3 regions of the Bacillus sp. D386 genome follow, and region 3 is predicted to be linked to each of the others. Evidence: riboswitches for the same ligand, from Rfam matches in the RefSeq annotation. Region 3 holds a riboswitch; each other region holds the start of a gene.
The links. A riboswitch is a leader RNA that binds a small molecule or an ion and turns the genes downstream of it on or off. The one in region 3 is predicted to bind cobalamin.
Positions count from the first base shown of each region.

Region 1: another riboswitch for cobalamin. It lies ahead of FHY45_RS11000 (ribonucleoside-diphosphate reductase subunit alpha); the one in region 3 lies ahead of FHY45_RS18945 (FecCD family ABC transporter permease).
Region 2: another riboswitch for cobalamin. It lies ahead of FHY45_RS14895 (ABC transporter substrate-binding protein); the one in region 3 lies ahead of FHY45_RS18945 (FecCD family ABC transporter permease).

Region 1 covers NZ_VEMV01000003.1:448,769-460,043, reverse strand. Annotated here, with positions in the region: gene FHY45_RS11020 (branched-chain amino acid aminotransferase) at 1-867, opposite strand, end outside; gene FHY45_RS11015 (DUF6438 domain-containing protein) at 1,001-1,603, opposite strand; gene FHY45_RS11010 (YpzG family protein) at 2,693-2,845, shown strand; gene FHY45_RS11005 (ribonucleotide-diphosphate reductase subunit beta) at 2,891-3,943, opposite strand; gene FHY45_RS11000 (ribonucleoside-diphosphate reductase subunit alpha) at 3,960-6,224, opposite strand; cobalamin riboswitch at 6,392-6,573, opposite strand; gene FHY45_RS10995 (DEAD/DEAH box helicase) at 6,660-8,900, opposite strand; gene FHY45_RS10990 (YueI family protein) at 9,066-9,521, opposite strand; gene FHY45_RS10985 (manganese-dependent inorganic pyrophosphatase) at 9,901-10,827, opposite strand; gene FHY45_RS10980 (DNA topoisomerase III) at 10,918-11,275, opposite strand, start outside.
Region 2 covers NZ_VEMV01000004.1:592,360-603,634, forward strand. Annotated here, with positions in the region: gene FHY45_RS14840 (NAD-dependent succinate-semialdehyde dehydrogenase) at 1-524, shown strand, start outside; gene FHY45_RS14845 (MBL fold metallo-hydrolase) at 549-1,472, shown strand; gene FHY45_RS14850 (sulfurtransferase TusA family protein) at 1,519-1,746, opposite strand; gene FHY45_RS14855 (YeeE/YedE family protein) at 1,768-2,832, opposite strand; gene FHY45_RS14860 (ABC transporter permease) at 3,229-4,185, shown strand; gene FHY45_RS14865 (iron chelate uptake ABC transporter family permease subunit) at 4,172-5,128, shown strand; gene FHY45_RS14870 (iron ABC transporter ATP-binding protein) at 5,125-5,889, shown strand; gene FHY45_RS14875 (siderophore ABC transporter substrate-binding protein) at 6,266-7,303, shown strand; gene FHY45_RS14880 (antibiotic biosynthesis monooxygenase family protein) at 7,365-7,697, shown strand; gene FHY45_RS14885 (polysaccharide deacetylase family protein) at 7,829-8,518, opposite strand; gene FHY45_RS14890 (DUF6509 family protein) at 8,669-8,971, shown strand; cobalamin riboswitch at 8,998-9,191, shown strand; gene FHY45_RS14895 (ABC transporter substrate-binding protein) at 9,302-10,267, shown strand; gene FHY45_RS14900 (TetR/AcrR family transcriptional regulator) at 10,420-11,031, shown strand; gene FHY45_RS14905 (acyl-CoA dehydrogenase family protein) at 11,061-11,275, shown strand, end outside.
Region 3 covers NZ_VEMV01000007.1:30,833-41,989, reverse strand. Annotated here, with positions in the region: gene mnmL (tRNA modification radical SAM protein MnmL/YtqA) at 1-775, shown strand, start outside; gene mnmM (tRNA 5-(aminomethyl)-2-thiouridylate-methyltransferase MnmM) at 765-1,331, shown strand; gene FHY45_RS18950 (ABC transporter ATP-binding protein) at 1,373-2,164, opposite strand; gene FHY45_RS18945 (FecCD family ABC transporter permease) at 2,158-3,210, opposite strand; cobalamin riboswitch at 3,389-3,534, opposite strand; gene FHY45_RS18940 (LLM class flavin-dependent oxidoreductase) at 3,582-4,583, opposite strand; gene FHY45_RS18935 (tetraprenyl-beta-curcumene synthase family protein) at 4,611-5,693, opposite strand; gene FHY45_RS18930 (alpha/beta hydrolase) at 5,716-6,519, opposite strand; gene FHY45_RS18925 (gamma carbonic anhydrase) at 6,630-7,160, shown strand; gene FHY45_RS18920 (C39 family peptidase) at 7,264-8,115, shown strand; gene asnB (asparagine synthase (glutamine-hydrolyzing)) at 8,112-10,007, opposite strand; gene metK (methionine adenosyltransferase) at 10,205-11,157, opposite strand, start outside.

The sequences.
Region 1 (11,275 bases), on a different contig from region 3:
CTCAATAATCTCCTGCATAGAAACTCGACGTTCTGTAACTGGGATGTTCCAATGTTGTAATAGCTGAATAATTGATTGACGAGTCACACCATCCAATACACTGCCGTTTAATGCAGGCGTGACAACCTCACCATTTATTTTAAAGAAGACGTTCATGCTTCCGACTTCTTCGATATACTTTTTCTCAATTCCATCAAGCCAAAGCACCTGTGAACAGCCAAGTGCTTCTGCCAATTCCTGTGCTTTAAGACTGGATGAATAATTACCGCCTGTTTTGGCCATCCCTGTACCGCCCTTTACAGATCGTACGTAATCTTTCTCAACACCAATTCGAACGGGATTGATTCCCTCTTTATAATACGCTCCCACTGGTGACAAAATGATTATGAACTGATAATGCTTGGACGGTGCAACACCCAAATAAGGTTCTGTTGCAATAATAAACGGCCGTACGTATAAAGAAGTACCTTCCCGGTCCGGAATCCATTCACGATCAATATCGATTAGGATTTCCAATGCCTTGATAACAAACGACTCATCTATATGGGGGATGCATAAACGATCATTAGATTTGTTCATCCGTTCAAAATTCTTTTCCGGTCTAAACAGAAAAACCCGATTATCGTGAGTACGATATGCTTTTAGCCCTTCAAAAACCGTTTGTCCATAGTGAAAAGTCATGCAGGAAGGCTCAAGTGTAATAGGTTGATAGGGAATAATCCTCGGATCATGCCACCCACCCAATTCTTCATCATAATCCATAATAAACATATGATCCGTAAAAATTCTTCCGAAGCCAAGTGTTTCAGGATTGGGCTTTTCTTTTTTATAATTGGTTTTTGTGATAGAAATTAGTTGAGTATCCATGTGATGTCCCCTTTAAATTGTCAGAATAATTAATAAAATTAATTGTACTCCTCAAATAGGGAACCTGCAAGTAGCAAACTTAAAATTAATAAAAAAACTCCAATTCATCGACTATTTCTCATAATCAAATGTTTTAGCGCTCCGAGCTCATAATGATATATGGATGTATACGACCTGTACTATCTTTTCCTAACTTATCAATCTGCCAGTTATGATAATTAGCCTCATTCACATTAATCATTTGAAATGCATCAGCTTGATTGGAGCTGGATATTACATATTCCTCATGTGAGTTCGACTTTCTTTTAATATGGAAGAGATAGAGAGGTTGTTTAATTAAATTCTTTAATCCCAATAATTCTTCCATTTTTCTTTCAAAGGCATCCAATTTTTTCAATGTATGCTTACTATTATCACAAGCAGCATCCTCGTCACCCAAATCATGTACCACTGTCTTATGTTCGCCAAATTGATATACCAATCGGGTAACACAAGTCGGGCTATCCGGCACAATTTGTGCAGTAGTATTATAAATGAAGTTTTTGTAATCGAATGATAGCAAGAGATCTTCAATTTTTTTAACTCTTTGCTTAGAAACCGTAAAGTTCTTAACGCCTATATATGAAACATACTTCTCACCCTGCCAACTTACATGCCCTTCACTTGTGATGGTTGCCTGATAAATCGGGGATTTGCCAAGACATGATGTCCGCGAGATGGAAAATTCTTTAAACAACTTTATACTTCCTCCTATTAGTACAAACTGATTCTTTAGAGTGCTAGATATCTATATATTTATCACCGCGCTCACTTTTCAAACATTTTCCAAATTATAATAGGTCTACCATATATACTATGAAAGACCAATACCATTTATAATAAGCCAACTGACACATTAATTAAAGACCAAAAGTATCTATTTAAGGCTGGCTGCTACAAGTATAATATGAGTTAAATTTCCTAAATTAATATAGTTTTAAAAAAATATAACATACCTCTTTAGATGTTAGTTATCATTTTGCGGGAGAGTGTATTTTACATGGTGAAGAAATTGAAAAGAGAACAAGCTGTTCTTTCTTGACAATATCGAGGAATGTTTCTGTATGGATTTCTGCCAATAAATTAAAATCAATCACTAAGCTACTATAACATATCTGTAAAAATTGATGTTTCAGATAAATATGCTAACTTTAATTTTACGAAAATTAGAAACAGCAATCTTTCTTTTGGACAAATTTTATCTGAAAGAAGTGCTGGCTCATAAGCAGAAAACAAACTATAAGAAAGCCCGACTTTTATTCAATAACACATTTACTTATACAGGTTCCGCAATAAGGATAATTCGATGATGTGTTACATCAAAGTACCCATCCGACTGAATAATCTGGTGGATTATATATCATACATCCAATTAATGATCCAACTCAAAACTCGGTACTTTCCAGGGAATGGCTTTTAGATATAAAAGTACCAACATCATAAAACGTTGGATTGGATAGGCTTCTTGACTATAAACAACAGTCATATCATTCTTCCGGACTTCTTTCAGTGCTATTTCATCGTATTTTCCCCTTTAACAGATGATTTTATAAATCATTCTGTCAAAATGGGAGACCGCGGCATAGATTTCTCCGTTATTATTGTTCATATTCCAAATTTCGCATAATTATCCACCATCAATATCCATATTATATATATTTTATCATAATATAGAAAATAATTCGTGAACTTTTCCCGAGATTAAAAGGCACTCATTTTGTATATCCTATACTTGATGTCCTCAAAAGGGACATCAGAACGTATCCTACTGATGGGGTGATAAGCAATGAGTTATCGGAATCATTTAGATCCACACTCTTCTCTTTTTCACCATAACTGGACAAGGCGGAAGCGCTCAAAATCACAGGTTAACGGACATACTGCAATGTCCCAAACCAATATCATTTTGAGGAGCAATGCGAAAGCTCACCGCTGGTAAGGATGCCTTCAAGCAAAAAGACGCCGTAATGGCGTCTTTTTACATTTACAGTTCATCAAATCCATTGGTATCTGTTGTTTTTGTATATTGTCTTGATTTCTGCTCAAAGAAATCCGTCTTGCCTAAATCCACTTCCTGATAGGCAACAATCCATCTTAATGGATTTTTGTTCGGAACCTCTGGAAACGGAGATCTTCCATACCCCAATTGATTGCAACGCTTATTAGCCATAAACTGGATATATTGTTCGAGCTCAGCCATCGTAATTCCCTCGATTTTATTTCCTATAACTTTATAACCCCATTCAATCTCAAGCTCTGCAGCAGTTCGGAAGGTTTCAATCGCAAAATTTTTCAATTCTTCTGTATTTGTTTCAGGATGTTCAGCCACTATTTCTTTAAAAATCTTCTCAAACAGCCCAACATGGATCTGCTCGTCTCGATTTATATAATTAATCATCGTTGAAGTTGCCACCATCTTTTGGTTTCTGGCCAAATTATAAAAGAAAGCAAAGCCTGAGTAAAAGAAGAGCCCTTCTAGGATTACATCATAGATAATCGATTTAAGCAGATTTTCAATTGTTGGGTTTTCTGTGAAATCCCGATAGCCATCAGTAATAAAATCATTTCGTTTACGCAAAATCTCTTCAGTTCTCCAATATTCAAAAACTTCATCTTGCTTGCTTTTCTGGACAATACTTGACAATACATAGGAGTAGGAATGGTTATGAATGACTTCTTGCTGCGCCAGCATAATCATCAATGCATTCAGAGATGAATCGGTCAGATAGTCGGCGACTTTACTGGCATAGTCAGACTGGATACTATCAAGCAATGCCAACAAGCCTATAATTTTTAGAAAGGATTCTTGTTCAATTTCTGAAAGATTTGGAAATTGTTTCGCATCATTCACCATATTAATTTCAAAAGGCGTCCAAAAATTAGATAGCATTACTTTATATTTAGGATATGCCCATGGATAGCGCACATCATCCCAATTTAAAATATTTGAATTTCTGCCATTAATAATACCCGTTGAACTATTCGGTGCTTCCCGATCGACTAATTTACGTTTTTCCACTATTGTTTTTGTATCCATTATATTTCCCCCATCCTTATTGGCAGCTTTCGCATTCTTCTATAACAGCGCTTGAAGTAGAACGTACATAGTATGTTGTTTTTAATCCGGTCTCCCATGCAAGCAGATGCAAGTCTAATAAATCACGTGCTTTAATATCATTACGGACATACAAATTAAACGAGATTCCTTGGTCGATATGTTTTTGACGACGTGCATTTTGGAGAATGCTCCATTTTTGGTCAATTAAATAAACGGATTTATAATACCACATTGTCTCCAGATTCAAGTCAGGTGCAGTCACTGGAATACGGTAATTCTTCTTCTCTTCGGAATATTCCCTTCTGAAAATTGGATCAATTCCGGATGTAGAACCGGCAATAATCGCAGTTGAAGAATTTGGTGCTACGGCCATAAGATAGCCATTTCGAATTCCGGATGTATGCACTCTTTTTTTCAATTGACTCCAAGCATCTGAATCATAGCCTCTTTGGTCAAAAAAGAATCCGCTATCCCAATCAGATCCTTCAAAAAATGGGTAAGCACCTTTTTCACCAGCTAAATCCACACTTGATTTAATCGTTAAATAAGCGATTTTTTCGTATAATCGGTCACAGTATTCAACGGCTTTCTCTGATTCCCAGGCAATGCCCTCAAGCGCTAATAAATGATGCCAGCCAAATGTCCCAAGTCCTATAGCACGATAATTTTTATTCGTTATATTTGCCTGAATGACCGGGATATTATTTAAATCAATGACATTATCAAGCATTCTCACCTGTATCTTAATTAAGCGTTCAAGGACATCTTCCTTTACAGCTTTGGCAAGGGAGATAGACGAAAGATTACATACAACAAAGTCACCCGGTGTTTTTTCAATAATAATTTTCCCATCCTCGGTTCTTTGTTCAATAACTTTGGTAGCACTTTGATTTTGCATAATTTCCGTACATAAATTACTGCAATATATCATTCCTTTATGGCGATTAGCATTAGAGCGGTTGACCGTATCCCGATAAAACATATAAGGTGTTCCTGTTTCAAGCTGAGAAATCATGATCGCCTTAAACACTTCAATGGCAGGTATTTCTTTTTTGGAAAGCTGCGGATGATTGATACATTCAGTATATTTTTGTCTGAATTGGCCATCCCCTGCTTCTTCATCAAAATAATCTTCAAGAGAATATCCCATTACTTTTCTTACTTCATGCGGATCAAATAAATACCAGGTACCCCGCTCCTTGACCATTTCCATAAATAAATCCGGAATGCAAACACCAGTAAATAAATCATGCGTTCGAAAACGTTCATCCCCATTATTTAAACGCGCTTCGAGGAAGGCAAATATATCCTTATGCCAAACATCCAGATAAACTGCAATGGCACCCTGTCTTTGGCCCAGTTGGTCCACACTGACGGCGGTATTATTTAATTGCTTCATCCATGGTATAACTCCTGAGGAAACACCCTTAAATCCTTTAATATCACTGCCTCGCGCTCTAATTTTCCCTAAATAAACACCTATTCCTCCGCCATTTTTAGATAGATTGGCAATATCGGTGTTTGAATCATAGATACCTTGCAAACTATCATCAACAGTATCGATAAAACAACTGGATAATTGGCCATAGCTTTTCCCAGCATTAGCAAGCGTAGGAGTTGCCACCGTCATATATAGATTGGATAAGGCCCAATATGCTTCTCTTATTAATTTGATTCGCTGTTCTTTAGGCTCATTCATCATTAATGTCATGGCAATAATCATAAACCGTTCCTGAGGAAGTTCATATAAGCTTCCATGATGAGATTTGGCTAAATAGCGATCTGCCAGCGTCCGAATGCCAATATACGTAAACAACTGATCTTTTGATGAATCGATGACTGCTTCGAGTTCATTGATTTCGTCTTCCGTATATTCATTTAACAATGCTGGATTATAAATCCCCATATCAGTCAATAGTTCAACAAGCTGATGAAAGCTCCCATATTTGTGTGTTAAATCATATCCCCGGCTTTTTGAAGCTTTATCATATAACTGGTCTAAATAAATAGTTGCCGCCACAAATGTCCAATCAGGCTCATCAGCAGAGATACGCTCTACGGCGCTTAGTACCAGTAAATTCACCAACTCTTTCTTGCTATAGTCAGACTTATACTCAAGTGCTGTCTTGATTTTTTCTAAGTATTCCTCTGCTGAATAAATAGATGTATAGGAACTAACACATTCCTTTATGTATGTTTCTATGCTTTTTAAATTTATGACTTCCAGACTTGCATAGTTTGATTCGTAAGATACTGCCATACTAATTTCCCCCTTATTGTTTGCCGATAAATCGATTAAAAACGTCTGTTCCCTCCACGCAAAAAATCCCATTGCCTAAAAATAAGCAATGGGAAAAGAAATAATAACAAGATTGAACTGTTCAATATTGCTATTTCATCCGTTCCACCCTCATTGCTCCCGATAAAGGCAAACCAGTGAAAAAGGCAGGTCTCCTGACTCATGCTTCGCTTTACTCTAAGTCCTTCCCATAGATTTCTCTACAGTGGTTTACTTATTTCATCAGCATTTACAGTTGCGGGTACAGTTCCGGATTTTAACCGGATTCCCTATTAAGTCGTAATACGACACCTTAAACACGTTAAAATCAATATATAGTATTTTAGATATAAAATGATAACAACATATAGAATTATAAATCTTATATGTGAAAATAGCAACTAAAATTCCGACAATTTATTTAGGCAATTGCTGGAGAAATTGATTGATAAATGCTTCGGATTCCAATCGAATTCCAATGTATGGCGGATGAACACGTTTATTGGCTTCAAGAGGAACCCCCAACCACAATACTTTTTGGTCAAGGATGACAAATGTGAAGCTTGGCCCATTCTGAAGATGGATATCCGGATCCAAATAGGAATGGGAATCTGGAGAATACATCATCAGTCTTGTTCTTGAGTTCCTCGTCTTCACTCTTTGAACAAAATCCGATGATAACACACTGGAATTTGGCAAGGAAAGGATAATGGAAGATTGGGCTTTTTTTAAATCCTGATAGAACCCTTCCAAATTTCTTGCATAAATCCATTGTAATTTTGGATGATGGTTGGCAATCCATTTGCCTATTTGATCCATATTGACCATTTGATTCCGTTTCATTTGATATTGAACGAGCTGATGAAGAGTTTTTGTATGCGAAACTTTTGATTCTATAAACTCCACATCGCTGACATGAATCAGTTTCCCTTTTGTTCTGGTAATTGCAACATTTAACAGCCGTTCACTTTCCCTGCCCGTTAAAAGCATCCCTGCCCGATTTTGCGGATAACTATCTACACTATCAAATACCATTACTTCCCGTTCACTTCCCTGGAAACGATGGACAGTGGCAGCCAATATATCATGCAGGCCGTTCTCTTCCTCATATAGATCTTTAATTAATGTTTCCATCAATTGTGCCTGCGCACGATAAGGGGTTGCATAACCGATTGATTTACTCCCATTGCTGTAGGCTTCATGAATAACCTGAAAGGATAACAATAGATTCATCAAATTCATTCTAGAACCAGAGGAAGTGCCCGTAAAGCAGTGTTCCCCTGTGAAGCTCGTATTTAACAGTACGGAAGCACGATCTACAAAAGGTGTCTTTGAAACGATATCTTTTTTATTTATATGAACACTTGGATGATCGCCAACCAGTGAATTATAAACATATTGGTTCGTAAAAGCGGAGATATCCGGATGCATTCTCCTCTGTTCCTTTAATAAAAACAAATGAGTATGAAGTTTTCCCCCACGTGCAATATCAGCAACACCGGCACGATGGAAGATGTCCTCCTTCAGCCAGCGGTCTACAAGCTCTCCCCTCGAAACCGCAATAGGAGGTAATTGCTTAAAATCCCCACAAATAATACAACGCTTGGCAAGTGCGCCGGCAAAGGCAATTTGCGGGATAAAGGCCATACTGGCTTCATCAATGATAACTAGATCATACTCTTGTTCAAAAATACTCGGGTCCATTGCTGCTTTCGCCAAGGTAGTCCCAACAATGAAGGCATTTTTGACTAAATGAATTTCTTTTTGCCTTATTTTCTCTAAGATTCTGCCCAGTTTTTTTTCAAGGTCAAGAAGCTGCTCCGAGTCACGTACGCTAAAAGACAGAGACAGATCTTTTTTTAGCAGTTTCTTTTCTTCATTAATCGAATCCCTTTCCTTCACTAAATGTCCATCATGACTTTCCAATAATTTAGCCGGCAATATATCCCCATGCATCAGAAGACCCTCACCAGTTTGAGAGCCGTAACGTAAAATATCTCCTTCATGAAAACGATCCGCTCGTTTAACAAATGCCGTAATTTCGGCAAGCAGGACATCCACAGCCTGATTACTGTGAGAGAGAACTAATATACGTTTCTTTTTAAAATATTTATTGGCTGCCGTTCGTGCTAAAGTATACGTTTTTCCTGTACCAGGCGGTCCCCAAACATATGTGACCGGGTTATATTTTGATCTGGCATATAATTCGCGTACCGCGCTTTTACTTGTTTTGTCCGTTCGTTTATCAGGCATGGAAGGCTCCATGATCCGTTTAACCCGACTTCTTTTCCGCTTACTTTTCCTGATATCATCCAGTCTTTCAATCAGCTGATCTAAAAGTTCCCATGGGTCATGATAAATCGTAGCCTCTTCAATCAATTCACCTATTGATTGTTCAAGAGACAGAAGCAAACTATTGCCCTCAGAGGATAGGATTCTGGCATCAAACCGACTCCCGCCCCATTCCAGCTTAGCAATCGTTCCAACAGGTATACGCAAAATACTGGATGACTCAAAATAGTACGTAAAAGAATCACCTGACATAATCTTATTGCCATTCATCAGGTGATAGCGGGTACTTCCATATTTTTTTAAATACTGAATCTCTTCTTCAAGTGCTTCCTGCCATTCTTCAATATACTCTTGTGTTGAATTCATTCTTTGTGCCCCTCAAATCATAAACCTAAATTATCTCTAATTTGATAACTATACCATACAAACTAAAACTAGAATAGTCGATGGCACATACTCACCTAACCGAAACATGCATCCAGACACCGTATTGTTTCTCGTATTAAGGGGTGCACAGTTATGACATTTTGTTTATGATTTTTTTGTAAAGAGTTGCTTAAGTGATTCAAAAAAACCTGTCTTTTTTTCTGTCTCCTCAGTATTAGTTTCTTCCTGTGCCGGTTCTTCTAATGTAATGTTATCGTTATTAATTGCATGATCATAGGCCAATACCAAACCATTAGGTGAATTATAGTCTTTATTGGTCACGATTTTAAATTGAATCCCATGTTCATCTGCTGCTTTAACGAATTTCGATAGATGGGAATAATTAATGTGGCCATTTAAATAAAGCTTAGCGCCCTTATTTTTTTTCAATAGGTCAATAAATCCATGTGGGATTTGTTTTTGAAAAACCTGAGCCTGTGTTAATGCGACAACCACACGTTCACGTAAGCTCCCAAGAAATTCTTTCCGTTCAGCAGGCTTTATTTCTTTAACGCCATGTATCCCTTCCTGTAAGTAATCATCTACTGTTTTCTTATTCATTTTATTTCCTCCTTGAATACTAATTAACATATGTAAATCGTTCTTAACTTGAGCTTATGTATTAGTTTGGTTAAATGCCTTCTCAACGATTCCCTATTCGGAAAACCTGATTATTATCTTTACTATTTTTTGATTGATCTGCCTGCATTATGTATTTTAAAGCTCGCTATTTGTGTACCATTATTGATATGTCCAATCGACACTCTGGATATGAATATATAAAAAGGCACCTGTTAAAAACAGGTGCCTTGTTCGAAAAAATTGAGGCGAGTCACCACACTCCACATAGTGTGTACCATAAGGTATGTGCTCGACTTACACAATTCAGCTCATCGCATATATTAATATAACATCATGCCAGAAATTTTGCAAGTAAAATTTACGATAATGCTTCTGTTAATGCTGGAACTACCTGTTTCTTACGGGAAACAACCCCTTTTAGAACAGCTGTATTATTTACCAATGTTACATGGAAAGCTTTTTCAACAGCTGCAGCTTTATCACCAATAGCAAGGGCAACAGAATCATTTGTTAGGATATCTGTTACAACTAATAGAAATAAATCCAGACCCTTTTCATTAATAGCTGCCTGCATAGCTGCTTCGAGTTCAGCTTGCTTCGCCATTACATCGTTTGTATCAACTGCATTCACTTGTGCAATTTCCACTTTTGATGTGCCCATGGAGAACTCTTTAGCATCCAAAGAAATTAATTCTGCAATAGTTTTCTTGCTTAAATCTGCTCCAGCTTTTAACATTTCCAATCCGTATTCTTCTGCATTAACACCAGCTATTTCAGCCAATTCTTTTGCAGCAGCAACATCTTGCTCCGTGCAAGTTGGAGATTTAAATAATAAAGAATCAGAAATAATAGCGGATAACATTAAGCCAGCTACTTCTTTTTTGATTTGAATTCCGTTTTCTTTGTATAGCTTATTTAAAATGGTTGCTGTACATCCAACCGGCTCAGCACGGTAATACAATGGATCAGCTGTTTCGAAATTTGCAATACGGTGGTGATCAATAACCTCTAATACTCGAACCTGATCGATATCATCCGCACTTTGCTGTCTTTCATTGTGGTCTACAAGAATAACTTCCTGTGTTTCTTCCGCAACCTTCTCAACCAAACGGGGAGCTGCCACTTTAAATGTATCAAGTGCATATTGTGTTTCACCATTAATCGCACCAAGTCGAATCGGTTCTGCTTCAACACCCAACTCTTTTTTTAATTCAGCATAAGCGATTGCTGAACAAATTGTGTCAGTATCTGGATTTTTATGTCCAAAAATCAATACTTTACTCATTTACAAAAACTCCCTTAATATAATATGTACTCCATTTACCAGCGCAAATGGAAACTTCTTCGACCATTATACCTGAATGCACAAAAATTTTTAAGTTTTTGGAGCAATTTCATTTGAAAACAGGAAATTAATTTTACCGTCCTTCCATTCAATCGCCGCGTCAAATGATTTTTCTCCTTTTTTAAACCCTTTTATGACATTGGTTTTCCCATCTTTTAATAATTTCTGCATATTGGTTTGGGAAATCTTTTTTCCAAGGATTTTTTTCGAAAATGTAAATTTACACTGGTTTTGCTTATAATTCGCACATCCATAAAATTCACCCTTATCGACTATATCCCCTTTACACAGCGGACAGGCGCCTACCTTTTTCCCTGTTGTAAACTTAGAAGAGGTACGTTCAATCGTTTCAACCTTTAATCCTGTAAAATCCCAGGTTTCAAAGCCT
Region 2 (11,275 bases), on a different contig from region 3:
CGGAAAAAGTCAAACAATTAAAGGTAGGCAATGGATTGATAAAGGGAAATAATATTGGCCCGCTCATAAATGAGGAAGCTGTAAAAAAGGTTATGTCACACCTCGATGATGCGAAAGAAAAGGGCGCAACCATTCTTACAGGTGGATATGTTCCGAAAGACATGCCGGGACATTTTATAACTCCTGCAATTATCTCGGGTGCGACTGATGATATGCTGTGTATGAAAGAAGAAACCTTTGGCCCAATTGCTCCAATTTCAGTGTTTGATCAAGTTGAAGAAGCGGTAGAACGTGCAAATCATACACCATTTGGATTGGCTGCTTATGTTTTCTCGGATAATATTCGGGAGGCTGTTTGGATAGCTGAAAATCTGGAATATGGGATTGTTGGAGTTAATGATGGGTTGCCTTCAACAGCGCAGGCACCTTTTGGAGGATTTAAAGAGAGTGGACTGGGCAGAGAAGGAAGCCATTATGGAATAGATGAATATTTAGAGATTAAATACATTTCACTGGGTTTATAAAGAAGAGTGAGGGATTGTATCTATATGATGAAAAAATTTGAAAATCTTGATCGCGTAGGGAATGATCATACATTTCTGGATATGTATCGGTGGAATAAAGAACGGCGGAGAAAACAAAAGGATTTAAAAACTCAAATTAGCCGTGTTGATAACCCGCAGATTGAGGAGCTAAAAAGAAATCAATCCCGAACTTCTATAACCTGGATTGGCCATTCAACCTTTTTAATTCAAATGGCAGGGATAAATATTTTGACTGACCCAGTTTGGGCGAGGCGGATGGGTGTTCAAACCCGACTGACAGAACCGGGTTTGAAGATAGATGACCTACCATCAATCGATGCCGTTTTAATTTCTCATGGACATTATGATCATCTGGATTTCCCGACCATCCAAAAATTGAAGGGTGACCCGGTTTATTATGTACCCATTGGTCTGGGAAAAGCTTTCTTAAAAAGAGGGTATGGGAAAGTTCATGAAGCAAACTGGTGGGAGACATTCGTACATGGAGATGTATCTTTTCATTTTGTTCCTGCGCAGCATTGGACAAGACGAGGGGCTTTTGATATGAATACTTCCCACTGGGGAGGATGGGTGATTGAAAAAGTCAATACATCTGAAAAGGTCTATTTTGTTGGAGACACAGGTTATTTCAGAGGATTTAAAGATATAGCGGAGAAGTTCCAAATCAATTATGTACTTATGCCAATTGGAGCATATGAGCCTGAATGGTTTATGGCAAGCTCTCATATTAATCCTGAAGATGCTATCAAAGCATTTTTAGAATTGAAGGGGGACTATTTTATCCCTATGCATTACGGTGCCTATCGATTGGCTGATGATACAGGACCAGAAGCATTAGAGCGATTGTTGGATGAGTGGAGCAGGAGACAGTTGCAGAAAGAACAATTGAAGGCATTACTAATAGGAGAGACTTTGTGGGGGAATTAACAAGGGGCAGTCGCTAATATATTTATGCGACTGCCCCTTGTTTAATTTATTGGCCTTTTTTCAAGACGATTTGCCATTCGGCACTGCCTGTTTGTTCAAAATTAGTAATCTCATGACCTTCTTTTGCGGCCCAGCGCGGAATGCTTTCTGTTCCTTGGGTGCAATCAAAATTGATGATTAATTCTTCGCCAACAGCCATTTCTACCATTGCCACTTTCGCCTCTTCTAGTGGGAAGGGGCAAACCATTCCGTTTGTCTCGAGTACTTTTGCCATAATGTATACCCTCCTATTAAATTAGGCCACCGCTGTATTACCGGTACCTGCTTTTTGTTTTTTTTGTTTTCGGATAATTGTAAAGTAAGTAGCCGTCCATGTTCCTAATAAGAAGAAGACAACAGCAACCCAGCCTTGCCAAGTAAACAGAGCAGTATTTACAAGCCCATTTCCGATGGTACATCCGCCTGCAAGCGATGCACCAAAGCCCATGATAAGTCCACCGCTAGCATTGTATGCAAGTGTTCTTTTATCCGGAAGGCGCCATTTGAATTCATTGCTGCCGCGAGCGGCAATATAGGATCCAAGGCCAATACCAAGTACAAGGAAAACTCCCCAGTTTAATAGGGATGTATCACCATTAACAAAGAATGTTAACAACTGTGCGGTTGGAGTTGTGATCCCAAGACCGGCCATTCGCCCTGTTGCTTCACTTAAAGGCCATGCAAGAATAGCGATGAGGCCAACGAGCAGCGCCGTGATGAATGGATGCCAGCGTTTCTCAAATAAAATATGGGCAATCCCTGTTTTCTGTTGTTTCATTTTAAAGGATGGCAGCTTAGGCTGTTTTAAGTTACGGTATACGAAAAATCCAATAAGTAATGCAAAAGCAATGACAAGTACCCATGGAGATAGGTTGAAAGTTTCATGGATATACGTATCGCTGGTTCTATAGGATAGTACATTTCCGCCCACAGCGCTTAATATCCCAAACTTAGTCATTGCGGCACCAAGTGCATAGCCGCCTAATGCAATCCAGCTCCCAATTAACCCTTCACCAGCCCGATACCAAGTACCAGTAGCACATCCTCCGGCTAGAACCATACCAATTCCGAAGATAAATCCGCCAACAATCGTTCCTAACCACGGAAATGCATCCGCTTGGATGGTGATGATTCCGTTAGCTGCAAGTGCATATACACCAATTGCCTGAATGGCAATAACGATCATGGTTGCGAGAAACATGCGTCCATCCCTAGCGAGAAGCAGGTCACGGTATGCTCCGACAACACAAAAACGTCCTCTTTGTAAGACAAAGCCTAAGAGAAGTCCGACGATAAGGCCATAACTAATAATTTGTATCATGATGAGATCCCTCCGTTGTTTGGATAGATGTATATTACAATAAACCTTATAAGATTACTACGAATTAAAGGAAGATTGTATAAAAATGATTCTTAAGTAGGAGTTTAAATGGATTTCACCTGTAACTTAGTAGGAATGCCTTTTTTGAGTTTTTATTACAAAAGCCTAAGTTGATGAAACCTTTCAGCGATCGTTGGGTTAAAGGAATATTATTTTAGAAGCAATTTTACAGGTGCTTAAAATCGTTACAATTTTCCTGAATTTTCATTTTATCATTGGTAATGATTATCACTAGATGTTGATTTTACTATTTTCATTGACTATAATTAAAGACGACTCAATAATGATTATCATTATCAGTAATGTTGTTGAGAAACTAATTTGACGGGGATTGCAATGAGACTATGGATGTTAGTATTAGTAACTATTATCCTATCCTTTATTTCGCTATTTATAGGGGCTATTGATATTAAACCGAGTGATTTACTAGATTTAGATTCAGACAAGACGCAAATCTTCTTGATGAGTCGATTACCACGGTTAATGGCCATTATTTTAGCTGGTGCAGGAATGGGAATTGCGGGCTTAATTATGCAAAGCTTAAGCCGAAACAAGTTTGTATCACCGACAACGGCTGGTACGCTAGATGCAGCAAAACTAGGTGTCATTGTCTCTATGGTGTTTTTTACTAATATGTCCTATATGGGGCAAATACTATTTAGTTTTGCATTCGCATTAATTGGTACATTTATTTTTATGAATTTACTTGAGCGCATTAAATTCAAAGATGTCATATTCGTCCCTCTTATCGGAATTATGTACGGTAATATCATCGGGGCGATTTCAACATTCATTGGATATGAAGCGGATGTTCTGCAAAATGTAGATACGTTTTTCTTGGGGAGTTTTACCTTGATCGTTTCAGGACGCTATGAACTGTTGTATGTAGCGGTTCCAGCAATTATCATTGCTTATCTATATGCAAATAAATTCACAGTAGCTGGTATGGGTGAGGATTTTGCGAAAAACCTGGGTTTAAGTTATCGTACAGTGTTAAACATTGGTCTAGTTATCGTAGCGGTAATTTCTACAACAGTCATTTTAACGGTAGGGATTATTCCGTTTTTAGGGTTGATTGTACCAAATCTGGTTTCCCTTTATTTGGGCGATAATTTACGTAAAACAATCCCTCATACAATATTCATGGGGGCGGCATTCTTATTGGCATGTGATATTCTAAGCCGATTGATTGTCCATCCATATGAGATACCTGTAAATACTACAGTTGCAGTAATTGGCAGTGCGATCTTCTTAATTATGTTGTTTAGGGGGAAAGCATATGCGAAAAAATAGTGTAAAGCTAATTATTTTAGCTGTTATTGCAATTGGATGTATGGCTTTATTTGCTTTCTATAATATTCAGGGCGGTTTTAGTTACGCCTTTCCAAAGCGTATTGAGCGCATAGTTGCTATGGTTATTACCGGAACGGCAATTGCGTATGCAAGTGTTATATTCCAAACCATTACACATAACCGTTTATTAACACCATCTGTTATGGGGATCGACTCGATGTATGAAGTCGTTCAAACTGTCATTTATTTTACGGCAGGGTCGGCTTCAATCTTCGTTGTAAGCCGTTACTTAAACTTTAGTGTAGCAATCATTGCGATGGTAGTATTCGCATTGATTTTGTATCGTTTTTTATTCAGGGCAGATAAATATCCAATTTTTCTTCTATTATTAGCAGGTATGATACTTGGAACATTACTCGGAAGTCTGGTAACGTTCATGCAAGTTCTAATTGATCCTGTGGAATATGAAAGTTTGCAAGCTCGCTTGTTTGCCAGCTTTATGAACGTGAAGACGGAATTACTGAGCATTGCTATTGTTATTTTATGTACCGCCTTTATATATGGCTATCGGTTATTACGTGATTTAGATGTTGTATCACTAGGTCGAGATAACGCGATTAATCTTGGTGTCGCCTATGATAAAATCGTGCTGAAAGTGCTGATTCTATCGTCTATTTTAATCGCTACTTCTACCGCACTGGTTGGACCTGTAACATTTTTAGGATTAATTGTGGCGAATTTAGCCTATCAATATTTGGCTACATATAAGCATTCGATATTAATCATTGGGGCAAGCTTGATCAGTATTATTGCGCTTGTCGGAGGACAATTTCTTGTTCAGCATGTTTTCCATTTGAATACAACGATTAGTGTCGTTATTAACTTTGTCGGTGGGATTTACTTTATTTACTTATTACTAAGGGAAAGTAGGAAAGCAGGATGATTGATATTAAAGGGCTTTCTAAAAGCTTTGGGAAAAAATCTGTTATTGAAAATGTAACATTGCAAATCCAACCAAGAGCTATCACTTCTTTTATTGGTCCAAATGGCGCTGGTAAATCAACGTTATTATCAATGGTGAGCCGTCTCTTAGATGCTGATACAGGTGAAGTATTTTTAGATCAAACTGACGTTAAGAAAATGAAATCAGATGCTTTTGCAAAGCGGGTGGCTATTTTAAGGCAGACCAATCACTTGAATATTCGTTTAACCGTACGCGAGCTTGTTTCTTTTGGACGCTATCCATATTCAAAAGGGCGGCTGAATGCAGATGATGAACGAATTGTAGACCAAGCACTGGAGTATTTAAACTTAACAGATATGCAGGATAAGCTGTTGGATGAGTTATCAGGCGGTCAAAAACAACGTGCCTTTATTTCAATGGTTATTGCACAAGATACGGATTATATTTTATTAGATGAGCCATTAAACAATCTGGATATGAAACACTCTGTGCAAATTATGAAAATACTGCGCAAGCTGGTAGATGAGTTAGGGAAAACGGTTGTAATTGTCTTGCATGATATCAACTTTGCTTCTGTATACTCTGATCGCATAGTGGCGTTAAAGGATGGGCGTCTGATAAAGGACGGTCCAGCGCATGAGATTATTAACTCAGAATCCTTGCGTGATGTATATGACATGCATATTCCTGTACAAGAGCAAGATGGATGTCGTATATGTGTATACTTTAATTCACATTAGATTCTAAAATAGATTCTGGCCTTATATTTTTGGAATAATTGACAGCAGCAAAATCTTGTTCAAGTTAAGGGTCGTATACTTAAGTTTTCGCGAAGACTCCAAAATAGCTGTTATTTTGGAGTCTTTTTTTATAGTATTTCTTTTGCTGAGCACATTTCTAACTGATATTTAACTTTTCAAGGAGAGAATATCTCGAGAATGATACGAAATCATCCATGTCTAATTCTCGTTAGGTCAGATAGGAAAAATAAAATTATTTATCAAACACTTCAAAAGAGTTGACATATTTTGTGATTCTCATTTAGAATGATAATGTCGATTGAAAATGATAATCGTTTTCAATTACCAACAGCGTATTTTAGGAGGAGAACAAAGGATGAAGAAATGGAAAACTTTAACTGCTTTGGCAGCGTTAACATTAATGTTGACAGCTTGTAACTCAGGTGACGAGTCAACAACAGGGGAGTCTTCTGAGACAAAACCAACAGAAGAAAAAGAAACTGTCGAAAGTTCTAAATTTCCAATGACAGTATCTTCCTTAACAGAATCACGTGAAGATGAAGAAAAGGGTACGACAACTACATTTGAAGAAGTAAAATTAGATAAAATGCCAGAACGCATTATTGCTCTGGATTATGGCTTTTTAGATACACTTGATGCATTAGGTGTTGAAGGAATCGTAGGCGTAGCTGCTGGTGGCGGTAAAGGAAATATGCCAGCGCATTTAAAAGAAAAATATGTTGCTGAGGGTGTTGCCGATGTTGGTACACTAAAGCAAATCGATTTTGAAGCAGTAGCAGCTGCTGAGCCGGATGTTATTTTCATCTCTGGTCGTCAAACACCATTTTATGAACAATTAAAAGAAATCACACCTAACGTTATTTTCATTGGTTCTGACAATGATAATTACATAGAGGCTGTATATGAAACAGTTGATTTAGCAGCTCAAATCTTTGATAAAGAAGAAAAAGGCAAAGAATTGAAAGCTTCATTACAAGAAAAAGTTGATGCAGTAAAAGAAAAAGCTGCTGGTTATGAAAATGCATTGGTAGCGATGTACAATGACAAGAAAATCTCCGGTTTCGACAATGGTGAAGATTCACGTTTCGCATATGTATATAATGACTTTGGCTTCAAGCCAGCAACAACTGATATCGAAGCATCTTCCCACGGTTCTGATTTCTCTTATGAGTCAATCCTTTCTGTTGATCCAGAAGTATTGTTAATTATCGACCGTACTGCTTCTGATGTAGAAACAATTAAAAAAGATATTGAAAATGATATTATCAAAAAAACCAGTGCTTACAAAGAAGGCAAAATTGTCTACTTAGACGGTGTTAACTGGTACTTCTCAAGTAACGGTGTAACGACTGAAGCAGAAAAATTAGATGAAATCTTAAATGAATTAAAATAATCTTCATAACAAGGAGCATGTCTCAAGTGGGGCATGCTCCTTTAATAAGGGGCGATTATGTATGTTTGTTCAAATCCGTAAGTGGATAGTGACAGAGGGAAATTCAGACAAGATATTGGAACGCTTCAAAAAGAAGCCAGATCAAGGTCCGTCGTTAATTGAGCAGCGTGAAGGCTTTATAAGTCGGGAGTTATTAGTGAAAAAAACAACGCGTGGGGAAGAAGAAGTTGTCATGATTATCCGCTGGGAATCAGAGGAAGCATGGAAAGCATGGGAAAAGAGCCCTGAGCATATCGCTGGCCATAAAGCGAAAATCAAGGAGCACGGAGGTAAGCCCCCAAAGCCAGAATACGTAATCAATATGGAACATGGCAATTACCTTGTAGTCGAATAATAAAAAACAAAACGCCCCTACCTGAAAGGGCGTTTGTTTTATAATGTAAACCTTATTTCAGGTTAGAAAAGAAGCGTTACAGAATAATGGACAGCATTTGCGATTTGAACTGATAGGAGTATTTATCATTTTTAAAATTCAAAAGTTGGTGTGGACTCATCCATTATTTTAAAGGTGTATCCCTTATGTTTCAGACGGCGAATGATTTCCGGAAGCCCATCCACGATTGTTGTATTGCCGTTAAAATCATGCAGGAGGATATAGAGATTTTCTTTTTCACCTACCCCTTGCATAATTAATTTAAGTAATTTTTTTTCTGGAATTGGAGGATTTAATCCATCGTTAGCATCGCAGTTCCAATCATAATATTTATATCCTCTTTTTATTACCTCAGTCTTTAATTGATCCATTAAATCAGTCCCGGCATATTGTTTTGCGACATAGTTATTGGAGCCGCCGGGGAATCGTAGGATTTTCGGGCTTACGCCTACTTCCCTTTCCAAAAATTCTTCCAGTTGAGTAATGTCTTTAAAAAAAGTATCCTTGGATCGATAGATTTTGGAATAATTATGAGAATAGGAATGCAGTCCAAGAGCGTGTCCATTTTTTACGATATCTTTATATAAATACATATGTCCCGGGCTGGCTGTTCCCGTTACAAAAAAGGTTGCCTTAACATCCTGAACTTTGAGGATATCGAGGATTTCCTGTGTGATGTTTGAGGGACCATCATCAAAACTGAGGTAGGCTGTCTTTGCAAATGTTTCAGATGGAATAAGAAGCTGGATAATGAGCAATGTGAGAACAGATAGAGTACGCATAATAAACTCCTATGGATTAAGTGATTTTAATATAGTTTTTGATTCTTGTTAAAAAATATTCCTAAACGGAGTTGAATAATTGGGTAAAATGTTTAATAAAGAGATTGAACATGTATAATAGACATAAGCATTTTAGAAAGGTTGATAAAGATGATCGAGATACAAAGTTATACAGTTGAGAAACTGGAAGACCCGTTTGGTATCCTTTCTGGAGAAAGGTTCGAATATGTACTGGAGATTTCCGTTCCCGAGGAAGATGAACTATATACCGATAAGGGTCTTCTGTTGCGTGTTATATATGTAATGGATGAAAATCAGGACCAAATTTCAAAATATGAGTTTATAGAAAGTGAAACACAAAGTATTTTGGATTTTGAGCTTGAGGAAGATGAATTATCGATGGTTTTACAATTTTGCAGGGAACATACTGATGTTGAATATGAAGAAGAATGAAGATAGCTGATTATATAAAAAATATAAATATTGAATAGTGTAAGAGTGCCTTATTTATTAGGATAATAGGGAAACCGGTGCAAATCCGGTGCAGCCCCCGCTACTGTATACGCGGATGAAATGATTTGTAAACCACCGGCTCTTTGTTTAGAGCATGGGAAGGTAAATCAGAGTAAATTGATGCGTCAGCCAGGAGACCTGCTCTTTCTTTTGTATGTACTATTTTTCGGAGGGAAAAGTAGGCGTCCAATCCTGTTATTTTAATGTGGATTTTCGCCTTAGCTTTTTTCGAGCTAAGGCTTTTTTATTATGTTGGAAAGGGGAATAACTATGCTAAAAAAGCAAAACTATTTATTTTTATTTATGCTAATGCTTACGCTATCTATGTTAATGTTTGGGTGTTCGTCAACTGAAGATGACTCAAACCAGAAGAAAGAGGTTTCTGAATCAACGTCCACAGCCTTTCCTGTTGAGGTAAGGGATGGATCCGGAGAAAGCATCAAGATTGAGGAAAAGCCGGACACGATCGTATCCTTGCTGCCAAGCAATACTGAAACGGCCTATGCACTAGGTCTTGGAGAGAAAATCATTGGTGTATCAGATTATTGTAATTTTCCTACAGAAGCTGCTGACAAACCTAAGGTCGGCGGGTTAGAAATCAATATTGAAAAAGTGTTGGAATTAAATCCGGATCTTTTATTGCTTTCTGCCAGTCATTTTAATAATGCTAAGGATACCATTAAACAATTCCAGACAGCTGGTATTGATGTTATTATCGTACCTGACGCCAATTCGTTTGATGGTGCATATGGAACAATTGAATTGATTGCTAAAGCAACCGGAACATCAGACAAAGCTGATGAAATTATTTCGGATATGAAAAAAGAAGTAGCAGAAATTAAAGAGAAAGCAAGTGCTATAAAAGATAAGAAGAAGGTTTGGATTGAAGTATCTTCCTCACCGGATTTATATACAGCGGCTAACGGAACCTATATAGACGAAATGCTTGATATCATTCAGGCAGAGAATATTGCCGCTGATCAAGAGGGTTGGGTAACAATGAATGAAGAACAAGTCATTGATCGCAATCCTGATGTTATTCTTACTACATATGGCTATTATATTGAAAATCCAGAAGAAAAGGTATATGGAAGAAAAGCTTGGTCCGAGGTACCTGCCGTTCAAAATAAGCAGGTTTATGATGTAGATAATGACACAGTGTCAAGACCGGGACCACGTTTAACAGAAGGCTTGCAATTGATAGCTGAAAAAATCTATCCTGAAATATTTAAATAAACATTTTCATTTAAGAGCCGCCCATTTTACTTTGGGAGGCTCTTTTTTTGTTGAAGAAAATAAATTAAATTTTCTAACAATTTTGTTGAAATTTCCCTTTTGTGTAGGTATGATGATACCAATACGTATTCGTACTCACACATGGGATTGGAATGATAAGAATGTTATATGTAAATGACCTGCCGACCGAAGCAAGAGATAAAATGCTATATGCAGCCCTGCAATTATTCACTACAAGAGGTTACAAGAATACATCAGTTCTGGACATAGTTGAGTATGCACATGTCTCGAAAACAACGTTCTACCAACAATTCGGCAATAAAGAGACTTTGATTGTTGCACTTTGTGAAAGTTTGATTGGAGAAGTTGCAGAAGAGATTAAGCTTGCAGCTTTACGGGAACCACGCATTGGTTATAAAGCATATGCCGGAATTCTTCGCTATTTGGAAATTTGCTTTTCCAATAAGGCTGTTGCCAATTTTATTTTACTCGAATCAGTCGGAGTTTCTTTCGAAGTAGAACTGGTCAGACGAGAAGCACTTAAAAGTTTCGCAGATCTTATCTTTTTTTTTGCTTACCAGGAGTTTCCGGAGAATGTGAATGGACAGGAAGTTAGGATCATCTCTCAGGCAATGGTTGGAGCAATCAATGAGGTCGTCATTCAAAAATTCCGGGAACCAAATCACCAAAAGACAGATGTAGAATATCTTGCTAGATTATTAAACCGATTGGTCATGCGCTCATTTAGCAGTCTCTCAAATTAATAAACTATTGATATGAAGGAGGGAGAAAGTTGGTTTCTTTTTTACCAAGTGAGGAAGAAAAGGCATTTGTTGATGTAGCAAAGGATTTTGCAATTCAAAAGATCCGTCCCTATGCCAGGCAAACGGAAAAAAATCAGGGTGTAAGTGAGGACGTGGTCAGAAAGTTGAGTGACCTTGGATTATTAAATTTGGAACTGCCTGAATCATACGGTGGCCTGGAATTGCCGCTCGTTTCCCAGGTACA
Region 3 (11,157 bases):
CAATCGTGCTGAAGATCTGCAAAAACAATTTGCCGATATAAAAGCAAAAATGCACCAAAAATGGAAGGACGGCAAGTATATGGCCTATTTCCAGGCTTATACAAATACCCATGCACCAGTCGAGGTGTTACGGGAAAAATTCGAAACCGTCATGAACGAGGAAGGTGTAGTCGGATTATCCATTGCCACTCGTCCAGACTGTCTGCCTGATGATGTTGTAGAATATTTAGCTGAATTAAATGAACGTACTTACCTGTGGGTTGAGCTTGGTCTGCAAACTGTTCACGAGAAAACAGCTAATATCATAAACCGTGCACATGATTATCCAACCTATGTAGAGGGAGTAAACAAACTTCGGAAACACGGTATACGCATTTGCAGCCATATTATTAATGGATTGCCGCTTGAAACTCCAGAAATGATGATGGAGACAGCTAAAGAAGTTGCTAAACTGGATGTACAGGGAATTAAAATTCACCTATTGCATCTCTTAAAGGGCACTCCAATGGTAAAACAATACGAAAAAGGAATGCTGGAATTCCTTTCGTTAGATGAATATGTCAATCTTGTCTGTGATCAGTTGGAGATCCTTCCGCCTGAAATGATTGTCCATCGTATTACCGGTGACGGTCCGATTGATTTGATGGTTGGACCAATGTGGAGCGTTAATAAATGGGAAGTATTAAATGCTATCGATGCTGAATTAAAGCGTCGCAATAGTTATCAAGGTAAATTTTATGTGCCAAGTAAGGATGCTGTCATAAATGAAGCTTGATCGTATCCTTCCCTTCGCAAGACTATTGCTTGAAAAAGCAGTTAAACCTGGTGATATAGCCATTGATTGTACGATGGGCAATGGGCATGACACCGTATTTTTAGCAAATTTAACTGGTCCGGATGGACATGTATACAGCTTCGACATTCAGGAATCTGCCTTGCAAAAAACGGAAGAGAGACTGATGACAAATGAGCTTCAGGAGCGGGTAACACTAATTCATGCAGGTCATGAGCGTTTACAGGAATTTATCCCAACTGGCAAATCTGTTACAGGCGCAATCTTTAATTTAGGCTATTTGCCTGGCGGCGATAAAGAAATTATTACAACCGCTCCTACTACGATTCAGGCTGTAACGTCATTACTCAAAATTATGGAGCCTGAAGGCATCATAGTTCTTGTCATCTATCACGGTCATCCCGGCGGAGACATTGAACGTGACGAATTAATCAAATTCGTTACAGAGCTTCCACAGGATACGGCCCATGTGCTGGAATACCGATTTATGAATCAAAAAAACAATCCGCCATTTATTATCGCTATCGAAAAACGTTAAAAAAGTGTGAGCTTATGGATGCTCACACTTTTTATATATAATCATTTAAAGTTCTCAGGGGTAAAAAAGATCTGCGGTGTTCCCGTAATAGGATGAGGGCGACTTACCAAATCTACCTCGTATACAGATGAAAGCAATGTTTCATCATAAAGTAAATCTATTCCACCCTCCGCCACCTTCCTTCCATCCTTAAGCAAAGCACATCTATCTGCATATAAAGCTGCCATGTTTAAATCATGGAGGATGGCGACAATCGTCAGCCCATTTTGAAGCTGGAGCCTCTTTAATAAATTTAACAATTCGATTGTATGCTTTACATCCAGATGATTTGTAGGTTCATCGAGAAACAGGAGCTTTGGCTGCTGGGCCAAAGCCTTTGCTAAAAGGACACGTTGCTTTTCCCCTCCGCTTAATGACGAAAAGTATGTATACTTAAATTTCAGCGTGTTTGTCTGAGCAAGACACTCATCAACAATTGCGTAATCCTCACTACGGTAATGATTAAAAAATCCCTTCTCCTGATAAGGATACCTGCCTAATAGTACGATTTCTTCCACCGTAAAATCTATACCCACCATATGTTCCTGACTTAACACGGCTGCAATTTTAGCCAATTCTCCGGTTTTATAGGATGAGGTCCTTTTCCCATTAATGATTGAAGTCCCTTCTTTATATTCCATTTTTCCCAATATACTTTTAATCAATGTCGTCTTACCGCTTCCATTTGGACCAAGAAGAGCAAAAAATTCTCCGCTCTCAACCTTAATAGATAAGTCCTGAAGCACTTGCTTATTTTTATGATAGCCTGCACTGAGGCTCTCTACGGTTAACATGTCAAATTCCTTCTTTTTATGCGTTCTTTAATCAGTAAGATTGTAAATACAGGTGCACCGATTAAGGCAGTAATGACACCGATTGGTAATTCCTGCGGGTTGATAATCGTACGTGCAATCAAGTCAGCCAATACGAGATATCCACCTCCAATAATCATGGATAATGGCAGTAAGTGGCGATGATCAGCACCAGCAAGAAGGCGAACAAGATGTGGAATAACCAGTCCAACAAAGCCAATAGCTCCTGATACGGCAACTGCTGCACCCGTTAATAGTCCAGCCCCGATAATAATGATTATTTTCTTTCGTTTCACATCGATACCATTATATTGAGCGGATTGATCTCCAAGAGCCATCCCATTTAGTTCACGATAATGATATAAAATTATGGAAGCTCCTATAATAAAAAAGGGAATCAATATACTGACGTGTCCCCAATTTTTCATAGCCACACTGCCCATCAGCCAGTTTAATACTTCCCTCATTTGATCTCCTGAGGATAGCGCAATGATAAGTGAGACCACAGCGCCAATGAATGAATTCATAATTATACCGGCTAAAATAATGGTCTCATTTGCATAGGTAACACTAGCTGCCTTTGTAATACCAAATACAATAAACAAGGTTATAAAACTAAACACGATTGCAACAAGCGGCAATGTGAACTGACCAAAAAGAGCAAATTCGATATTAAAGAATAGAACAATCACTGCCCCAACCGATGCACCGGAAGAAATTCCAATAGTATATGGATCAGCGAGTGGATTTTGCAAAAGCCCCTGAAAGGCAGCACCGGCAAGTGCCAGTGAGGCACCCACAAATAAAGCGATTAATACCCGGGGTAATCGTATATTCCAAATAATCATTTCTATATTTTTTGGACCGGTATAGAAGGATTCCTGGCCGGTCACGTTCTTCAAGAGAATCCCAAGAATATCTTTAAATGACATGTCCACGCTGCCTATAAACAGGCCGAGCAACGCAGCGAGCAGCAAAAACAGGATACTCCCAAAATAAATACCGGTTGTTCTATTTTTATTATTCATAACTTATACTTCAATTCCTCTTTACTCCTGGCGGCGAACCTCGGATTATTCATGCACTTTAAAACAAGATTATAAGCTACAACACATAAAAAATCCTTAGCTCAGGATGGTATTGAGCTAAGGATTCACTTTTTCACGCCTGTGAATACAATAAGCCTACTTTTCCCTCCGAAAAATAAGTACTAAAACTCTAAAAGCAGGTTTCCTGGCTTTTACTAAATCAGACTTGTGATTTAGTAAGTACAGTAGCGGGGGCTGCAACGGATTTGAACCGTTTTCCCTTTTACCCTCGTGTACCGAGGCACTTTAAAGTGATTTATTAGATTTTATTCTTATTCTAATAGATTGATTGACTAATGGCAAATCCACTATTATTTCAACAGTTCTTTGGCAATTAATCTGAAGGAGTTTTCTTTAGCCTCGTATGAATGGGTGATTGTCACAAGCATAATTTCATCTGTAAAGAAGCGTTCACTCAGCTCTCTAATTTTTTCTCCAATCATTTTAGGAGAACCGATAATCATCTTGCTTCTGTTGTAATCAATCCGAGCTTTCTCAAACTGCGATAATGACATTTCATGAATTTCTTTTGGGTGAGGTGTTCCCTCTCTTATAATTCCCTGTGAAAGAAACAGCATCGATAAATCCAATGAACCAGCCAGATATTCTGCCTCTTCGTCCGATTCCGCACAAACTGTAAATACAGTAACCATACCTGATGGATTCTGTACTAACTCTGTAGGTCGAAATGCTTCATGGTAATGCTTCATATTTTCTTCAGCATATTCACTGTTAATAAACAAAGCAAAATTATAGGGTATACCCTTATGAGCTGCAAGAGCTGCGCTAGATGAACTAGATCCAAGCATCCACAATTCCGGCGGAGATGTAATGGTAGGTGTCGCCGATAACCCATATAGAGGATGCAATTCCGGTATTTGATCATAGAGATACCAGGATAACTCATCTACCTGGTCAGGAAAACGATGCAGTTCCTGTACTCTCCCCTCCTGCAACGCTCGCGTTGCTCTTGGCATCCCTCCAGGAGCCCTGCCGATTCCCAAATCTATTCTTCCTGGAGCTAAACCAGATAATACTCTGAAGTTTTCAGCTACTTTATAAGCACTGTAGTGAGGCAGCATAACACCGCCTGTTCCAACTCTTATTTTATCTGTTTGAGCAGCAATCCATGTTGCCAATATCTCAGGCGAAGATCCTGCCAAGCCTTGACTATCATGATGCTCGCTGACCCAAAATCTTGAGTATCCCCACTCCTCAGCCAATTTTGCCAGTTTGACCGTATTAGCAAGTGCCTGCTCTGAAGGCTCTCCAACAGAGCGCGGTGACTGGTCTAGAATACTTAATTTCACCATTCTGCTCCATCCCCTTAGTATTGAATGCTAGACTCGCCTATTCTTTTTCATTCTCTTAAACGCATGATACAGCTTACTATTCCAATAAAAGAAATACGCTGAACGGCCACCCAGGCTTAACATTTTTTTAGTATATTGCTTAACCGACAACTGGTCTTTCACCTTGGAATCGGCTAGATAAATACCCAATAATCCCTGGTTAATCATGCTGTGGAACTTGCTGTCCGGTATTTTTGTGACATCTAAATTGGCTTTTTCAACAAAATAACAAAGTCTATCAATCAGTTGCTCTTCCGTTTCGTAATAAAAACAGAAATTTAAATCGTCGCCTTGGCGATCCTCCTCCTGATCAATAAAATAGTCCAACATAATATGCAATCCTTGCACATAAGGAAAATAAGATTCATATATGTCTTTCCCCAAATGTTCAGTAAAATTATCACGCACTGCATATGAAACTAAACAAAAGATGCCCAGAGTAGATCCTGCACAAGCACTGAATTCATACCATGACAAACCTTCTGGAAGCTGCTGTTTATTTTCATTGAACCAGGTTTCTAATCTATGTACCCGTTCTTCCCACGTAACATGCTTATGTATTTGTAAATCACAATAAAAGGTGCAAAGCTTTTTCAAAAAAGGCTCGATATGTTGATAATGCATCATATTTGAAAGAACAGATTGACAGGTTTTTACTAACTCGACTAAATACCCGCCATCTTCCTGCTCCTCTCTGAGTTCATAATAATTTCTCGTCAGGGCCTCCGGATTAAGAGCATCCTTCATAGATTGATGCAATAGCGTAAAATCATTAGGATCAAGTGAGGTACTGCGGTCACATAGATTATCAAGATAATCACTGATTGTTTGATACGCAACAATAAATCGAATGACATCATCTTTTTTTTCACCTGCTGCGAGAGCTAATATAGAACCACCCTCGCAATGAAAAGTTTTGTGGGCAATACTGGATAAGGCCTGTGTACGCAGCTCTTCATTAGGGATTTTTTCTGCCTTTGCCTGCCAACTCGCGAGTTCCCGATGAACAACTGGAAATACATTTCTGTATACATTCTTTACTAAGCTGATATCACTAGTGGGTAATTTCATTTGTGTCCCATCTCCTAACCCCTTAAACGATATACCCTATATTGCGCAATCTCGCTTCAATAAAGCTCTTTGCATATAGAAATACATCTTCTCTCTCTGGCTCATTAAATATTTCATGATACAGCTTAGGCCATTCTTTATAATGCTTTTCGGATGCCGGAAAGTAGTTAAACCATTCTCTAACCATAGCCTTGTCCACTATTTTGTCGTCCCCTGCCTGCATAACAAGAACAGGAATATCCGGGAAATCCTCATCAAAATCAAAGGCATCCTTCATAGCTGAAATTAATTCACGATACCATCTGACTGATACACTTGTGATGTAGAGTGAATCGTTCAAATCAAATTCAATAACTTCTGGATTTCTCGTTGCCATTTCAACCGTTAATCCTGAAGGTTTTTTATATGTAGGATAAACAAGATTTAAAACCTTTGACATGGATTCAAGTAATTTTGGAGGATGAATTAATGTTCCAAAGCATGGTGAAGATAGGATAATACCCGCTAAATTATATTCTTTAAGTTGAAGCATGTTAATGATGATGAGTCCTCCCATGCTATGACCCAGCATGAATACAGGCAAACCAAATGTATAAGCCTCGTTCACCCATGAATCAACCTCATCAATATAATCCTCAAATGAATCAATATGCCCTCGATTTGCACGTGAAGTCATTCCCTGACCTGGCAAATCTCCAATAATTACGTGATACCCTTCTGATAGCCATCTTTCAATTAACCATTTATATCTGCCTGAATGCTCCATGGCGCCGTGAACAATCACGATTACACCATAGGCTTTCCCCTCAGCTTCCCACTTTTTCATAGATGAACTCCTCCTGTATGATGTTTAGCTTTATTTTATTTACACTGTACCGCTTTATATGTACACTTTTATTAACTATCTATTTTACAGTAGAAAACGGAGGTTTTGTAATGAAATTATATCAATATATAGATAAAATTCCTTCCATCGATCAAACTGCTTATTTAGCGGATCATGTAGTTATCAGTGGTGATGTCACAATCGGTGAAAATTCAAGTGTTTGGTTTAACACAGTCATTAGAGGTGATGTCGCTCCTGTGATTATCGGTAAAAATGTTAATATTCAAGATAACTCAGTCCTCCATCAAAGTCCCAACAACCCATTAGTACTGGAAGATAATGTAACGATAGGCCATCAAGTCATTCTCCATAGTTGCCATGTGGAGAAAAATGCTTTGATTGGGATGGGCTCCATTATTCTTGACGGAGCTGAAATAGGAGAAGGTGCCTTCATCGGTGCAGGCAGTTTAGTATCTCAAGGTAAAAAAATCCCACCAAACACACTCGCTTTCGGCAGACCTGCTAAAGTAATTCGTGAATTAACAGATGATGATCGTAAAGACATGGCAAGAATAAATAAGGAATACGCAGAAAAAGCACGCTATTATTCAAGTATACAACCTTTAAAAGAGAATAACTAATTATCATTCCTCATTAGGGTATACTCTTTATTGTATACCCATTCCCTTTATTATTTAGCTATAAATGATACACCTTTTTAAAATCAATTTCAGGAGTAGGATTATGAATACTTTCATTTTGATTTTCATGTTATTTAGTATCATTTCAATCATTTTGGTCCTATGGAGTCAATATCAGCCACTATCTATTTTGATTGTTATCTCTTTGATAGGCACTTTCCTGTATACAGGCTGGAAGGTCTATAACTCAAATTACTCCTTTGCTCATCAAATTAATAATATGATTGATAAGTCAGTAAGCTTAACAACTTCTATTACCAAAGATAATCGACCTGCAAAACCTCCTGCCAAAGATAAAGTACTTCTTGATGTGCCGATCGTTAAACAGCTGCCCGAGCTCCCAAGAGGATGTGAAGTAACCAGCCTGGCTATGCTTCTTCAATATTCCGGATTGGATGCTGATAAATTAAAACTTGCCCAGCAAATAAAAAAAAATCCAGCTAAAATAAAAAAAATAAATGGTGAAATCCATTACGGTGATCCTAATGATGGATTTATTGGAGATATGTATTCAACTAATAAACCTGGCCTCGGAGTGTATCATAAGCCTATAAAAAAACTTGCTGAGCATTATATGCCTGGCAAAATAATCGATTTTACCAATGGAGATTTCAACCAAATCAAAAAGTATCTCTCAACCAATCGGCCCGTCTGGGTTATCATAAATACAGCCTATGAAAAACTGGATCCATCCTATTTCCATACTTGGAAAACACCAAATGGGAAAATATCGATTACTTATAAGGAGCATTCTGTCGTAGTAACGGGATATGATCAGCATTATATTTATTTTAACGATCCCTTAACAGGAATTAAAAATAAAAAAGCACCCTCCGCTGATTTTGAAAAAGCGTGGGTGCAAATGGGAAAACAGGCTATAACCTATAAAGATTAATGGATTGGGTCACTTATCATATCCTTTTCAGCTAATGCCTGGAAAGGATATTTTTCTTCGACATATACAGAGTACCATATCATAAATACCAATACAGTCCATAGTTTACGGCTATTATCCGCTTTACCTGTAACATGATTATTGAACAGATTCATAATGACTTGCTTATCCAGCAAATGATCTGTTTGGCTTTCTTTTATTATTGTAATCGCCCATTCATACATTTCATTTTTTAACCAATGACGGATAGGGACTGGAAAACCAAGTTTCTTACGATTTAATACATGGTCAGGAATGATTCCCTCTGCAGCTTTTCTAAGTATATATTTGGTCGTTCCATGAGCAGTTTTTAAATCAGTTGGAATTCCGGATGCCACCTCAAATACTTTTTTATCAAGGAATGGCACTCGAAGCTCAAGAGAATGTGCCATCGTCATCTTATCAGCTTTTACTAATATATCTCCGCGCAGCCATGTATGAATATCAATATACTGCATTCTGCTCACATCATCATATTCGGGTGTTTCTGCGTAGAACGGATGTGTTATCGTAGTATAATCCAGCTTTGATTTATATAATTTGAATAATTGCCCCTTCTCTTCCTCCATAAACATCTTGGCATTTCCAAGATAGCGTTCTTCAATCGGCGTACAGCCGCGCTCTATAAAACTTTTGCCTTTTACCCCTTCAGGCATCATGGCAGCAATTCTTTTTAGCGCTCTTTTCATAAGTACAGGAATTTTATTAAACATGGCTAAGGATTGAGGCTCACGGTAAATATTGTATCCTCCGAATAATTCATCCGCTCCTTCACCTGACAGAACAACCGTTACATGCTTTTGCGCTTCCCTTGCCACGAAATATAAAGGAACACAAGCGGGGTCTGCCAACGGGTCATCCATATGCCACATAATTTTCGGCAGTTCCCTCATATATTCCTGCGGCGATATAATATAGCTGATATTCTCTACCCCAAGCTTGTCAGCTGTTTCTTTAGCTACATCAATTTCACTGAAACCATTCTGTTCAAATCCAACTGAGAATGTTTTAATTCCAGGATGAAATTCTTTAGCTATGGATGCGATGATTGTAGAATCAATTCCACCTGAAAGAAATGAACCAACGGGTACATCACTGCGCATATGCATGCTGATACTGTCATACATCACATCTTGAATTTCTTTAATCCAATCTGGTTCACTGCGCAGAATAGGTTTAAATTCCGCTTTCCAATATTGGCGGATTTCCATAGGTTCTCCAATTTTCTTTGTAAAGCAATGTCCAGGCAATAATTTTTTCACATACTTTGTCATCGTTGCTGGTTCTGGAGTAAATTGAAAGGTAAGATAATGCTGCAGAGACACATGATCCAATTCTTGTTTTTCTATAGCGTGTATAATACTTTTCTTTTCAGAAGCAAAATAGGTCTTATCCCCATCTTCCTTATAAAAAAATGGTTTAATCCCAAATGGATCACGGGCACCAAAAATAGATTTCTCCTGTTTATCCCAAATCACGAACCCAAACATCCCACGAAGCATTTCAACTGCCTTTTCCCCATATTGAACAAATGCCGCCAGGATTACTTCAGTATCTGAATTTGTAGAAAACGCCATGCCTTCCTTTTCCAGCACTACTTTCAATTCCAAGTAGTTGTATATTTCTCCGTTAAAAACAATCCAATAGCGTTCATTTTCATACGTTAAGGGCTGATGTCCACATTCAATATCAATGATGCTTAGTCTTCTGAAACCAAGCTGGATATGTTCATCTATATAATACCCCTCGTCATCCGGCCCTCTATGCGTAATCAAGTCATTCATACTTTTAATTAGTTCTGAATCCTGATTCGCTTGTTGGTGATCATGCATACATCCTACAAATCCACACATTATTATTCACTCACTACCTTTACTTTCGACTGTTTTTCATTTAAAAATATCAAAGAATTAGATTTTAGATATGAGCTAGGGTCCCGACAAAATACGATCCATTATACCCGATTTCATAGTTTCCTAATATTATCATATTTAGACAAAAAAAGAAAGAGGGTTTATCCCTCTTTCTTGAAATGTTTATGCTGTTTATCTTAGATGTTAGCTTCCGTACGCAGTACTTCTACTTTATCAGTTTTCTCCCAAGGAAGATCTAAATCATTACGTCCAAAATGTCCGTAAGCTGCTGTTTGTTTATAAATCGGACGTCTTAAATCAAGCATTTTTATGATTCCTGCAGGGCGCAGATCAAAGTTAGCACGTACTAATTCAATTAATTTTTCCTCTTCAATTTTACCTGTACCGAACGTATCAATGGATATAGATACTGGCTGAGCTACACCAATCGCGTAAGCCAGCTGAACTTCTGCTTTATCTGCAAGACCTGCTGCTACAATATTTTTAGCTACATATCTGGCTGCATAGGCAGCAGAACGGTCTACTTTTGTAGCATCTTTACCAGAGAATGCTCCACCACCGTGACGTGCGTATCCACCATACGTGTCAACAATGATTTTACGGCCAGTCAAGCCTGCATCCCCTTGTGGACCTCCAATAACAAAACGGCCCGTTGGGTTAATAAAATATTTAGTTTGTTCATCAATAAGGTGAGCAGGAACAACCGGTTTAATTACTTGTTCTTTTAAGTCTTTCTTAATTTGATCCAGTGTTGTTTCCGCGTCATGCTGAGTAGAGATTACGATGGTATCAATTCTTACCGGATTTTTATTTTCATCATATTCCACTGTGACTTGTGTTTTTCCATCAGGGCGCAAGTATGGAAGAACTTCTTGTTTACGAACCTCAGCCAGCTTTCTAGATAATTGGTGAGCAAGAGAAATAGGAAGAGGCATTAATTCTTCTGTTTCGTTGCAGGCAAAACCGAACATTAGACCCTGATCTCCCGCCCCAATTGCTTCAATCTCTTCATCTGACATCGTGCCTTCTCTTGATTCCAAAGCTTGGTCTACACCTTGGGCGATATCTGCAGATTGTTCATCAATAGAGGTTAAGACAGCGCATGTTTCTGCATCGAAACCATATTTTG